Regions from separate parts of the Sinomonas terrae genome, predicted to be linked through region 2. Evidence: riboswitches for the same ligand, from Rfam matches in the RefSeq annotation. Region 2 holds a riboswitch; each other region holds the start of a gene.
The links. Region 2 has a riboswitch for S-adenosylmethionine ahead of sfnG (dimethylsulfone monooxygenase SfnG). Riboswitches for the same ligand answer to the same signal wherever they lie in the genome.
Positions count from the first base shown of each region.

Region 1: another riboswitch for S-adenosylmethionine. It lies ahead of L0M17_RS02845 (DUF1737 domain-containing protein); the one in region 2 lies ahead of sfnG (dimethylsulfone monooxygenase SfnG).
Region 3: another riboswitch for S-adenosylmethionine. It lies ahead of L0M17_RS06850 (aminotransferase class V-fold PLP-dependent enzyme); the one in region 2 lies ahead of sfnG (dimethylsulfone monooxygenase SfnG).
Region 4: another riboswitch for S-adenosylmethionine. It lies ahead of L0M17_RS00190 (MFS transporter); the one in region 2 lies ahead of sfnG (dimethylsulfone monooxygenase SfnG).

Region 1 covers NZ_JAKZBV010000001.1:605,450-608,649, forward strand. The annotation lists gene L0M17_RS02835 (O-succinylhomoserine sulfhydrylase) at 1-520, opposite strand, end outside; gene L0M17_RS02840 (rhodanese-like domain-containing protein) at 524-940, opposite strand; gene L0M17_RS02845 (DUF1737 domain-containing protein) at 937-1,275, opposite strand; SAM riboswitch class IV at 1,285-1,424, opposite strand; gene L0M17_RS02850 (ABC transporter ATP-binding protein) at 1,628-2,407, shown strand; gene L0M17_RS02855 (ABC transporter permease) at 2,400-3,161, shown strand; gene L0M17_RS02860 (acyl-CoA thioesterase) at 3,178-3,200, opposite strand, start outside.
Region 2 covers NZ_JAKZBV010000001.1:4,010,672-4,013,871, forward strand. The annotation lists SAM riboswitch class I at 1,202-1,312, shown strand; gene sfnG (dimethylsulfone monooxygenase SfnG) at 1,355-2,566, shown strand; gene L0M17_RS18550 (O-acetylhomoserine aminocarboxypropyltransferase/cysteine synthase family protein) at 2,566-3,200, shown strand, end outside.
Region 3 covers NZ_JAKZBV010000001.1:1,475,743-1,478,942, forward strand. The annotation lists gene L0M17_RS06845 (class I SAM-dependent methyltransferase) at 1-233, opposite strand, end outside; gene L0M17_RS06850 (aminotransferase class V-fold PLP-dependent enzyme) at 321-1,781, opposite strand; SAM riboswitch class IV at 1,815-1,927, opposite strand; gene hisN (histidinol-phosphatase) at 2,046-2,864, opposite strand; gene rsgA (ribosome small subunit-dependent GTPase A) at 2,914-3,200, opposite strand, start outside.
Region 4 covers NZ_JAKZBV010000001.1:42,671-45,870, forward strand. The annotation lists gene L0M17_RS00185 (sulfatase family protein) at 1-1,346, shown strand, start outside; SAM riboswitch class IV at 1,843-1,957, shown strand; gene L0M17_RS00190 (MFS transporter) at 1,994-3,200, shown strand, end outside.

The DNA.
Region 1 (3,200 bases), 3.4 Mb from region 2:
CAACCGTCTGGATGTCCACGAGCTCCTGCATCGGATTCGACGGCGACTCGAAGAAGACCGCCTTTGTCGGTACCGAAAGCGCCTCGCGCCACTGGTCGACGTCGGGGCCGTCGACGAAGACGGTCTCGACGCCCCAGCGGGGGAGGATTTCGTTGAGGATCACGAAGCACGAGCCGAAGAGGCTGCGGGCCGCGACGACCCTGTCGCCAGCCCCGAGCAGCGCACCGAGCGCGGTGAACACGGCCGACATGCCGGAGGCCGTCGCGAAGCACGCCTCGGTGCCCTCGAGGAGCCGAAGCCGCTCTTGGAACGTGGCCACGGTCGGATTGCCGTAGCGGGAGTAGACGAAGCGCTCGTCCTCGCCGGTGAACGCCCTCTCGGCTGCCTCCGCCGACTCGTATACGAAGCCGGAGTTGAGGAACAGGGCCTCTGAAGTTTCCTGAAAATTGCTGCGGTCAAGCCCGCCGCGCACAGCCTGGGTGTCTTCGCTCCAGCTCGCGGCGTCGATGTTGAAGGTCACTGACTACTCTTGTCCTACGTTCGTGGGGAGGCCCCGGTTCTTCCATCCGTTCACGTTCCGCTGCCCATCGGGCCCGGGCACGCCCTCGAAGCCCTCGAGCACGTTGTACGCCCTGAAGCCGAGGTTCGTCGCGGCGGCCGCCGCCGCAGCGGAGCGCTGGCCCGAGCGGCACAGGAAGAGCAGCTCAGTCTCGCGGTTCTCCGGGCCTTGGAGCTCGAGTTCGATGACGAAGTCCGGGTTCGGAATGCCGCCCGAGAAGACCCACGGGATGAACAGCGGGTCGTTGTCCGTCTGGCGCGTGTCGGGGATCCCGATGTGCGCCCACTCTTCCTCGGTGCGCACATCGACGAGGACGGCGGAGCCCGACTTCAGCTTGTCCCAGGCCTGCTCCGGCGTGAGGTCACCTTCATAGAGGCTCATGCGTGGCCCTCCCCGTCGTACTCGCCCTCGCTGGTGATTCCCTCTGCGAGCTCGTCGACGGCGGAGGCCACGGCCGCGTCCGCCCGGGCGACGGCGTGGGGGAGGATGATGGCCTGGGCGACGATCACGTCCGTGCCGTTGAAGGTGGCGGCAGGGCTCCCGTGGAGCACGTAGCCCTCGGCAAGGGCTTGGGAGATCCGGGCGCAGAACTCGCGAGTGTCCGGACCGGTGAGCAGACGGTAGGCGAGGCGCTCCTCGGAGGCGCTCGCCGGTGCGGCGGGATCGTTGAGCGGTGTGGCGGCCGCCTCTCCCGTCTCTGTGGCAGTGTTGGACATGGGCGGGCTCCTTCTGGCTTGCGTATCGATGGTCGAATTGCCGAGTCGTCACCTGAGGCACCCCGCCGGATGGAGGGTTGCCGGCCAGCAAGTCAGGGCAGTGCGACCGCGCGGGGAGGCCCCGCCGTCGCGCGCTGGCGCTCGTTACTCTGGCTTGAAAGTAGCACGCGACCACGGGGCCAGCCACGGCGAGCCGGTAACGATTGGCAACACCGCGAAACACGCGCGCCGAGCCGTTTCTAGCTTTCTCCTGTGAGAAGGCCGGGGGCACGAGCGGAACGCTTCCCTGCAGCCGCCGGAGACCTATGCTCATGGTGGAGGAACTGAATAACACGACGCGGAGGTAGCCCGGGTGAGTGAGGCAGAGCGGCCCACAGTTCTCGAGGTGCAGGATCTCGTTGTCCGCTACGGTCAGCAGACCGCAGTGGACGGACTCGGCTTTTCCATTCTGCGGGGTGAGATCTTCGGGCTCCTCGGCCCGAACGGGGCGGGAAAGACGACGACGCTGAGCGTCATCGAGGGCCTGCGCAAGCCCTACTCCGGACGGGTTGTGATCGATGGCGTCGAGACCGTTCACGCTCCGCTCGCCGTCAAGGCGAAGCTCGGCGTGCAGCTCCAAGCTTCGAGCTTCCAGTCCGAGCTCACGATCGAGCAGATTGCGCGCCTGTACGCTGGGCTCTACGGGCTTGACCTCCCGCAGCGGCAGATCAGGGAACGGCTGGCGGACGTCGGGCTCCAGCAGGAGATCACGAAGCCGTTCAAGAAGCTCTCGGGTGGGCAGCAGCAGCGTTTCTCGCTCATGGTCGCCACGATCCACAATCCCTCGATCCTGCTCCTCGACGAGCCGACCGCAGGCCTCGACCCGCAGTCCCGCCGCCAGCTCTGGGACCGCATCGAGGGCTCGCGGCAGAGAGGCGGAAGCATCCTCCTCACGACTCATTCCATGGAGGAGGCCCAGGCGGTCTGCGACCGGGTCGCCATCATCGACCACGGTCGGCTCCAAGCCCTGGGCGCCCCGAAGGAGCTCGTCGCCATGCACCGCGACGATCCGCGCGTGCTCGCCGTCGCCCACGGCGACGTGACCCTCGAAGATGTCTTCATCGGGCTGACAGGAAGTGCCATCCGTGACTGAGACCATCGCCCCCGTCGTCCCGCCAATCGGGCTGACCCTGCGCTCGCTCCTTCGTGCGGACGCCACCGTCCTGCTCCGCAGCAGGCAGGCCTTCGTCCTCAACCTCGCCGTCCCGATCCTCATCCTCATCGTGACCAACCGCGGCGGGAGGCTCGGAAATCCGGGCTTCCTCATCGGCATGGCGCTCACCTACGGGCTGCTGTCCTCGGCGCTCATCGGCTACTCGATCACCGTGGCGCGCGACCGGGAGGCAGGCGTCTTCCAGCGGCTTCGGGTGACGCCGACTCCGACGTGGGCCATCATGGCAAGCCGCCTCGCAGTGCAGCTCGCGGCAAACCTGATCGTCTCCGTGATCGTCATGATCGTCGGCAGCATCATGCACAGCACGACGTTTTCGTTCGGCGTCTACCTGCTCATGTTCGCTGTCTCGCTGCTGGGCGCCGTCGTCTTCCTCAGCATCGGGCAGGCGCTCGTGGGGCTCGTGAAGAACGCGACGGCGGTCAACGCGGTCGGCAGGGTCCTGTTCATCCTGCTGATCCTCACCGGCATTCTCGGCTCGACCGGCATCCTCGGCGACGACTTCAAGAACTTCGCCTCGTGGACGCCGGTCGGTGCCCTCATCAACCTGTTCTCGGCGGTCCTGAACACGTCGGCGTGGGGCGCCGACCAGACGGACGGCATCATCGCCTCCATCGGCTACATCGTGGTCTTCGCGGGCATCGGCATCCGGTGGTTTCGCTGGGAGCCGCAGTAGGTCTGGCTCGAGGTCTTCAGGATCCGGTCTCCAGCAGGT
Region 2 (3,200 bases):
CATCCCCTTGGCACCCAGGACGTCCGTTCCCGACCGGGATTGAAGCCCTTCATCGGCGCGCCCGCCCACGACGCGCCGACCGTGGCTGGATCGCGTCGTCGAAGCCGGCCGGAATCTGACGCCCACCCACCCGGACCCTGCGGAGGCGCACCCCGCGGAGGTGACGGCGCAAGCTTCCACGCCAGCCGCCGTCGTCCGCTCACCGCCGTCGACCCCACCCCCTTGGCACCCCGGCCCTCGTTCCCGACCGGGATTGAAGCCCTTCCTCGGCGCGCCCGCCCCCGACACGCCGACCCCGGCTCGATCGCGCCGTCGAAGCCGGTCGGAATCTGCGCCCGCCAGCCCGAACGCGGAGGCGCACCCTGCGAAGGTGACGGCGCAAGCTCCTACGCCAGCCCGTCGTCCGCTCACCGCCGTCGACCCCACCCCCTTGGCACCCCGGCCCTCGTTCTCGACCGGGATTGAAGCCCTTCCTCGGCGCGCCCGCCCCGACACGCCGACCCCGGCTCGATCGCGCCGTCGAAGCCGGTCGGAATCTGCGCCCGCCAGCCCGAACGCGGAGGCGCACCCTGCGAAGGTGACGGCGCAAGCTCCTACGCCAGCCCATCGTCGTCCGCTCACCGCCGTCGACCCCACCCCTTGGCACCCAGGCCGTCCGTTCCCGACCAGGATTGAAGCCCTTCCTCGGCGAGCCCGCCCCCGACACGCCGACCGTGGCTCGATTGCGCCGTCGAAGCCGGTCGGAATCTGACCCCGCCCACCCGAACCCTGCGGAGGCGCACCCTGCGAAGGTGACGGCGCAAGCTTGCAGGCGCACCCTGCGAAGGTGACGGCGCAAGCTTGCAGGCGCACCCTGCGGAGGTGACGGCGCAAGCTTGCAGGGGCACCCTGCGGAGGTGACGGCGCGAGCTGTAGGCCGGCCGGACGACGAGCGTCGGATTACGTCGACGAGCGGGGGATTACGTACGGGGCCCTGGCGACCAAGCGGACCCCGACGTCGGTGCTCCCCGCTGCCCGTTGGCGCCCCCCGGCCTCGGAGCCGCCCGGTCGGCCCCAGGCCCGCCCATCGAGGCCCCCGACGCCCAGCGGGGCTCCGCCCAGCGAGGCCCCTCCAACCGAAGAAGCTTCGGCGAATGCAAGTCGGCATCCTCTATGACGAAATAATTTGCACCGTTACGGCGCCCGCGAGCAGAATCACAGTGACCCATCCCGAGCGGCTGAGAGATCTGGATCTGTGACGCCGCAGCAACCCTGGCCAACCGTCGTCACCAAATCGACGAGCCAAAGGTGCTACCGCCAGAAGCGATGGTGAGTGTCCCCCGCTCGCGTCGCGCCCGAGTTAAGGAGCGCAGCCGTGTCCGACCACGTCATTGATTTCGAGACCCCCCTCAAGTTCGCGTACTGGGTGCCCAACGTCTCGGGAGGCCTTGTGGTCTCCACGATCGAACAGCGCACCAACTGGGAGTTCGACTACAACCGCACCCTCGCACGCATCGCCGAGAACGCGGGCTTCGAGTACGCCCTCACCCAGACCCGTTACGCCGCGAGCTACGGCGCGGACAAGCAGCACGAGGCCACGTCGTTCTCGCTTGCGCTCCTCGGCGCGACCGAGCGGCTCAAGGTCATCGCGGCCGTGCACCCCGGCATGTGGCACCCCGGCGTGCTCGCGAAGTTCATCATCACCGCAGACCACCTCTCGGGCGGCCGCGCGGCCGTGAACATCGTCTCGGGCTGGCTCAAGGACGAGTTCGTGAACTTCGGCCTCGAATGGCTCGAGCACGACGAGCGCTACGTCCGCACCGAGGAGTTCATCAACGTGCTCCGCGGCCTGTGGACCGAGCAGGGCTACTCGCAGTCGGGCAAGTACTACAACATCAACAACTTCACGCTGAACCCTGCGCCGGTGAGCGTTGAAGGTCGCCCGCACCCGGAGATCTTCTTCGGCGGCAACTCGACGGCGGCTCAGGCAGCAGCAGGCCGCACCGCCGACTGGTACTTCTCCAACGGCCGCGACATCGAGGGCTTCAAGGCCAACATCGCCGGCGTCCTCGCCGCCGCGGAGGAAGGCCGCAGGGCCCCCGCCGCCCCGCGGTTCGGCCTCAACGGCTTCGTGATCGCCCGCGACACGGAGAAGGAAGCCCACGAGACCCTCCGCGAGATCGTCGCGAAGGCGCACCGCCCCGCGGTCGAGGGCTTCGCCGCCGCCGTCAAGGAGGCCGGCCAGTCCACGAAGGACGGCAAGGGCATGTGGGAGGACTCGACGTTCGAGGACCTCGTCCAGTACAACGACGGCTTCCGCACGAAGCTCATCGGCACGCCCGAGCAGATCGCCGAGAGGATCGTCGAGTACAAGAAGATCGGTGTGAACCTGCTCCTCACGTGCTACCTGCACTTCCAGGAGGAGGTCGAGGCGTTCGGCCGGGACGTGCTCCCGATCGTGCGCGAGCTCGAGGCGGACCTCGCCCGCAAGAACGGCACGGAGCTCAACACCGAGCTCCTCCCCGTGACGAACTTCGACGCCGTGCGGGAGCTCACCGGTTCGAACCTCGCCGGAGCAGGCGCCTGATGGCCGAGCGTCAATTCGGCTTCCGCACCCGGGCCCTGCACGCCGGCGGAACGCCGGACGCGGAGCACGGGGCGCGGGCGGTCCCGATCTACCAGTCGACGTCGTTCGTCTTCAAGGACACCGACGACGCCGCGAACCTCTTCGCGCTGCAGAAGTACGGCAACATCTACTCGCGCATCGGCAACCCCACCGTCGCTGCCTTCGAGGAGCGCGTCGCGTCCCTCGAGGGCGGCATCGGCGCGGTCGCGACGTCGTCGGGCATGGCCGCCGAGTTCATCACGTTCGCCGCGCTCGCCCAGGCGGGCGACCACATCGTGGCGTCGTCGAAGCTCTACGGCGGCACGATCACGCAGCTCGACGTGACCCTCCGGCGCTTCGGCGTCGACACAACGTTCGTGGACAGCACGGAGGCCGCGGACTTCAAGGCCGCGCTACGCGAGAACACGAAGGCGATCTACACGGAGATCGTCGCGAACCCGTCAGGCGACATCGCGGACCTTCCCGGGCTCGCCGCCGTCGCCCACGAGCACGGCATCCCCCTCGTGGTCGACTCGACGCTCACTCCCCCGTACCTCCTCCGGCCGATCGAACACGGCGCGGACATCGTGATCCACTCCGCGACCAAGTTCCTCGG
Region 3 (3,200 bases), 2.5 Mb from region 2:
GGGCTCGGATCCACGGCGGTCACCGCGAGTCCGCGGGCTGAGAGCAGGCCCGAGAGCTTGCCGGTGCCTGCGCCGAGGTCGACGGCGGTGCGAGCGCCGGGTGGCACGAGCCAGTCAACGGCGTCGTCTGGGTAGCCTGGCCGGACCTTCTCGTAGTGTTCCCCGCCGGCCATGAACGCTTCTGCGAGCTCGCGCCGTCGTCGATCGTCGAACTTGGGTCCGCCCCGAGCCATGCCTTCTTCCTCCCGGAGATCCGAATGCTCCGCAGAGGAATCTACCCGCGGGAAACGCCTAGCCGCACGTCGGCGTAGGGGACGTTCTCAGTCCTCGACCGAGCACGGGGCGGCGCCTGCAGTCCCGGGGGTGTTGGGCGCCCATGCGGGGAATGGACGCGAATCGGGCACTGGGACCCAGCGGCCGACGTCGACCGCGTAGTCGAGACCCAAGCCGCGCTCCACAAGCCCACGCACACCGGTGACAAGCCTTTCGACATCCTCGAGCCGGGAGCCAAGACCGAAGCTTGCACGGAGGGAACCTGAAGCAAGACCGAGGCGGCGCAGGGCTGGATGCGCGCAGAAGCGCCCGTCGCGGATGCCCACGCCATGCTCGGCGGAGAGATAGGCGGCCGTCAGTCCGGCGTCGTGGCCTTCGACTGAGAAGTTGACGATGCCGACTGCCCCGCGCGACGCCGCGCTGACGCCGAGGTCTGAGTCCTCGAAGAGACGGTGCACCGTGACCCCCTCGATCTCGCTGAGCCCCGCCACGAGGGCGTCACGGAGCTGCTGCTCGTGTCGGTACCAGGACTTCACATCGAGGCCCTCGATGATCTGTGCAGCCTTCGCGAGGGCCGCGGCTCCGACCACGTTGGGGGACCCGGCCTCGTGCCTTGCAGGGCCCTCCGCCCAGGCCACTGAATCCAGACGGACCTCGCGAACGGCGCCGCCCCCCGCAAGGTAGGGGCGTCCGTTGTCGAGCCAATCGCGGCGGCCCACGAGGACGCCCGCGCCGAAGGGCGCGTAGAGCTTGTGACCGGAGAATGCGAGATAGTCGATGTCCGCAGCAGCGATGTCGATGCGGCGGTGGGGCGCGAGCTGCGCTGCGTCGACCAGGATGCGGGCGCCGTGTTCATGGGCGAGCGCCGCAAGCTCGGCGATCGGCAGGATCTCGCCGGTGATGTTGGAGGCTCCCGTCACAGCGACCAGACTGATCTCACTAGCCTTGAGCCACGCTTTCACGCGCTCGAGCGTCTCCGCGAGCGTGCGGGCGGCGACGACACTCCGGTGGGGCCGCCCCTGCCACGGTAGGAGGTTCGCGTGGTGCTCGATGTCGAGGTAGAGGACATCGCCCGCGGCGGGAAGGCAGCCGGCGAGGAGATTGAGCGAGTCAGTGGTGTTGCGGGTGAAGATGACCTCGTCGTCCGGCCGGCCGCCCACGAACTCACGGACGATCCTTCGTGCGTTCTCATAGACCGAGGTGCTGACCTGGGACGCGTAGCCAGCGCCGCGGTGAACGCTCGCGTAGAACGGGAGCACCTCGTTGAGGTGCGCCGCGACCTCGGCGAGGGCCGGGGCCGATGCCGCGTAGTCGAGGTTCACATACCGCGTACTCCCGCCTCCTACAAGGGGAGTGAGGAGTTCCGCGCCGACGACCTCGGCGAGCGGGTTGCGGAGGTCCACATCCCCATGGGCTGCCGCGGGCGCAGGGGATCCTGCGGGAATGATGGCGTTTGCGGGAAGGACCGGGTTTGCGGGGGACGGAGAAGCGACGGTGGGTGTGCTCATGGTGCACCTCAGGGTCGGGGCCCCGCCTCGCGGGGGCCGCGCTTGCCAAGTCCGCTCCGGACTGGCCTGGTCGTCACCCGGGGCACCCCGCCGCGTCGGAGGGTTGCCGGCCAGCAAGCCGGGGCTTCGCGCTGGCACTCGTGACCTGACCACGAGACTAGAGGACGACGGCGCGCTGCTCCAGCCCGTCGTCGCGTGTTACAGCGAGTTAAGACTCCGCTGCTCGGCGAGCCCGCGATGGCTCAGCACTGAGGAGTCGGGCCCTCAGGAGCTGAGGAGGTCATCGTGCTCCGGGTTGAGGCGGCGCAGCGCGTCCGAATGCAGGATCCCATTTGTCGCGAGGGCACTGCTGCCCCAAGGCCCCTCGACGCCCTCGAGCGACGTGAAGTGTCCGCCCGCCTCCGTGACGATCGGCACAAGGGCGGCCATGTCGTAGAGCGCGAGTTCGGGTTCGGTAGCAATGTCCACCGCCCCTTCAGCAACGAGGCAGTACGACCAGAAGTCGCCGTAGGCGCGCGTCCGCCACACATCCTCCGTGAGGGTGAGGAAATTGCCCAGGCTTCCACGTTCGCGCCAGCCGGACAGGCTTGAGTAGGAGAGCGAAGCGTCTTCGATGCGGGCCACGTCCGAAACCTTGAGCCGGGTCGCCGCGGCGAGGGAACGGCCCGTGTACGCGCCGGCGCCCTTCGCCGCCCACCACCTGCGGCCGAGCGCAGGGGCGCTGACGACGCCGACCACAATCTCATCGCCGTCAGCAAGAGCGATCAGCGTGGCCCAGACGGGCACCCCTCGCACGAAGTTCTTCGTCCCGTCGATGGGGTCGATGATCCAGCGGCGGGCTCCATGGCCGGTTGTGCCGAACTCCTCGCCGATCACTGCGTCGCGCGGGCGTGACCGTGCGAGCTGCCCACGGATCGCTTCCTCCGCCGCTCGGTCTGCATCCGTGACGGGCGTGAGGTCCGGCTTGGTCTCGACTTTCAGGTCGAGGGCTTTGAACCGGTCCATCGTCTGGGCATCGACTGAATCGGCGAGTACGTGGGCCAGACGGAGATCGTCGGTGTAGCCTTCGGCGGCAAGGGTCATGGGATCCACGCTATCGCCTCACGCACCCGCCAAGTGGGAGGCACCGGGCTCAGAGTGTGCCGAGCTCCTTGGCGTCAGCGGCCTCGTCCCGAGGACTCGCTCCCAGCAGGCGCCGGAACGACGCGAGGCGTGCCGGTCCCTGTGCACCTGCGTTTCCTCCCGCAACCCATCCATCCAAGCCGCACTCGACAGCATTGGCATCGTGGCGGCAGCCGCGTGCGCAGTCTTCGGTTCCGGGTTCGAGGTCGGGGAAGGCATGCAGGATCCGATCGGGATCGACATGCGCCAGCCCGAAGGAGCGGATGCCCGGCGTGTCGATGATCCAGCTCCCCGGCG
Region 4 (3,200 bases), 4.0 Mb from region 2:
GCAGGGAGGGCGCGCTCCTCGGCTCGGTCTACTGCACGAATGCGATCTGCAGTCCCTCGCGCGCCACGATCCTCACGGGGACGTACAGCCACATCAATGGGGTGCCTGGGATCTTCGCGGAATTCGATTACCGAGTGCCCACGTTCGTCGACGTCCTCCACGATTCCGGGTATGCGACGGCGCTCTATGGCAAGTGGCATCTCGGGGAGTCCTCCGGCGCTCGGCCACGGGGTTTCGACGACTGGCTCGTCTTCCCCGGCCAGGGGGAGTACCTCGACCCCGTCATGATCGGGCCCGACGGCGAACGGCGGTTCACCGGGTACGCGACCGATCTCGTGACGGACCTCGCGCTCGACTGGCTCATCAACCGTGATCCGGGGCGCCCCTTCGCGCTCATGGTGCACCACAAGGCGCCCCACCGGCCCTGGATCCCGGACGAGCGGCACCGTGACCTGTTCCCGGTCGGCTCGATACCCGAGCCGGAGACGTTCGACGACGACCACGCGACCTTGGCGGAATGCGTTCGGTCTGTGCGGATGAGCATCGCCGACGATCTCACCGAGGAGGACGTCAAGGAGCCGACGCCGCCGGAGTTAGAGGGACCGGAGCACAGCGGGGAGCGGGCGCGGTGGAAGTACCAGCGGTACATGCGGGACTACCTCCAGTGCGTCCAGGCGCTCGACGACGGCGTCGGCCGCCTGCTCGAATACCTCGACGCACAGGGGCTCGCCGAGGACACGATCGTGGTGTACTGCTCGGATCAGGGCTTTTTCCTGGGCGACCACGGCTGGTTCGACAAGCGACTCATGTTCGAGCAGTCCCTCCAGATGCCTCTGCTCATGCGGTGGCCTGCCGAGATTCCGGCGGGGAGCAGGTGCGACGCGATCATCACGAACGCCGACTTCGCCGCGACGTTCCTCGACTTCTGCGGCCTCGATCCCGGCTCTGCCCTGCCCACTGCGCAGGGGCGCTCGTTCCGCCCGCTCCTGCGAGGCGAGCACGTGCCGGACTGGCCGGAGTCCATGTACTACCGCTACTGGGAGCATCGCGACCCGAGCCATCACGTCCCCGCGCACTACGGCGTCCGAACGCGCACGCACAAGCTGATCCACTACTACTGTGACGGCTTGGGCGTGCCGGGCGCCTCGCTCGAGCGGGAGCCGAGCGAGTGGGAGCTCTTCGACCTCGAGGCCGACCCTCACGAGCTCGTCAACGTGATCGCGGACCCGAGCAACGCGTCGGTGCTCGCGGAGCTCCGGGATGAGCTCGACCGACTGCAGGAGTTCTACGGGGATAGGCCATATGAGGGGCCGGAGACACCCAACCCAAAGTGGGGCGGCGCGTAAAAGCTCACCCCACCCCCGCCCCCGCTCTATCCGTTTCGGGTACGCCAACTCCCGCCCCTGGTCGTTTCGGGTACGCCAACTCGCGCCCGTGGTCGTTTCGGGTACGCCAACTCGCGCCCGTGGTCGTTTCGGGTACGCCAACTCCCGCCCCTGGTCGTTTCGGTACGCCAACTCCCGCCCGTGGTCGTTTCGGGTACGCCAACTCCCCATCTCGAAGGGCGAGGACGACGACGAAGCTCGCCACCCGTCGTCGTCGGTCCCCTCGATTTCAGGTAGGCGCAACCGAAAGGGGCGTGAGAAGGATTAGCTGTTCCCGAAAGGCCAAATGAGGGGAGTTGGCGCTCCCGAAAGGACCAAACGAGGGGGATATCTGTACCCGAAACGGCAAAAGAGGGGTGGTTTCTGTACCCGAAACGGGAGGGGGTGGGGGCGAGTGTGAAGCGCCGTTACATGGCAGTTGCCGCGGTTAACCGGTTTCTAGAAAACTGGCATCCAGAATCAAGAGTTCCGGTGACAAGCCCTGGCTGATCGGACGGCAACCCTCCTGCTGTAGTGGGGTGCTCCAGGTGAGGATTCGACGATGCCGGGTTCCGGCGTCGTAAGTATGGCGCCTGCGAGCCGCGGTGCCGCGACCGAGAAAGACCACCATGGCTACTCTGCTCCAGAGCGGGACCGTCCAGCTCGGCGAGACCCTGCGCGCCAAGCGGCGCGTCCTCTCCTCCGCATTCGTCGGGACCACGATCGAGTGGTACGACTTCTACCTCTACGGCACGGCGTCCGCACTCGTCTTCGGAAAGCAGTTCTTCCCGGGCGTGTCACCCGTCGTCGGCATCCTTGCCTCGTTCGCGACCTACGCCGTCGGCTTCATCGCCCGGCCGCTCGGCGGCGTCATCTCCGGCCACCTCGGCGACCGCATCGGGCGGAAGGCGCTGCTCGTGTGGTCGCTCCTCATCATGGGCGCGTCGTCGTTCTTCATCGGCCTCCTGCCGAACTACTCGGCCATCGGCCTGCTCGCCGTGGTCGGTCTCGTCACGCTCCGCCTCATCCAAGGCCTCTCCGCGGGAGCTGAGTGGGGTGGCTCCGCCCTCCTCTCGGTCGAGCACGCGCCGCCGGCCCGGCGCGGCCTCTTCGGATCGTTCACCCAAGTGGGTTCGGCGGCAGGGATGCTGCTCGCGACGGCGACCTTCGCCGTCATCCAAGGCGTGCTGACGTCCGAGCAGTTCCAGGCGTTCGGCTGGCGCATCCCGTTCCTGCTCTCCGGCGTGCTGGTGGCGATCGGGCTGTGGATCCGTCTCGGCGTCAAGGACGCGGAGGAGTTCACCGAGCTCCGCGAGAAGGAGCGCGTCGCGGAACACCCGGTCCGGCGGGCTCTGCGCGAGCATCCGCGTGGCATTTTCGTGACGATCGGCCTGCGCCTCGTCCAGCCCGCGCTCTACAGCCTCCTCACCGTCTACATGCTGGGCTACCTCAAGACCCGGCGCGGCGACACCGGCGAGGCCCTGACGGCCGTGCTCATCGTCTCCGCGGTCGGCCTCATCTCTGGACCGTTCTGGGGGTGGCTCTCCGACCGCATCGGCCGGCGCGGCATGGCTGTGGCGAGCGCGATCAGTATCGCCGTCTTCATCTGGCCGTTCTTCTGGTTCCTCGACCACGGCTCCCTCGCACTCCTCCCCATCGTGCTGCTGCTGCCCATGAACGTGCTGCATGACGCAATCTACGGACCGCAGGCGGCGTGGTTCGCCGAGCAGTTCCCGGTCGATCTCCGCTACAGCGGCGTCTCCTTCGGCTATCAGGCCGGCACGGTCCTCTCGGGCGGGATCACGCCGTTCGTCGCGGCGGCGCTGCTCGAGGCCG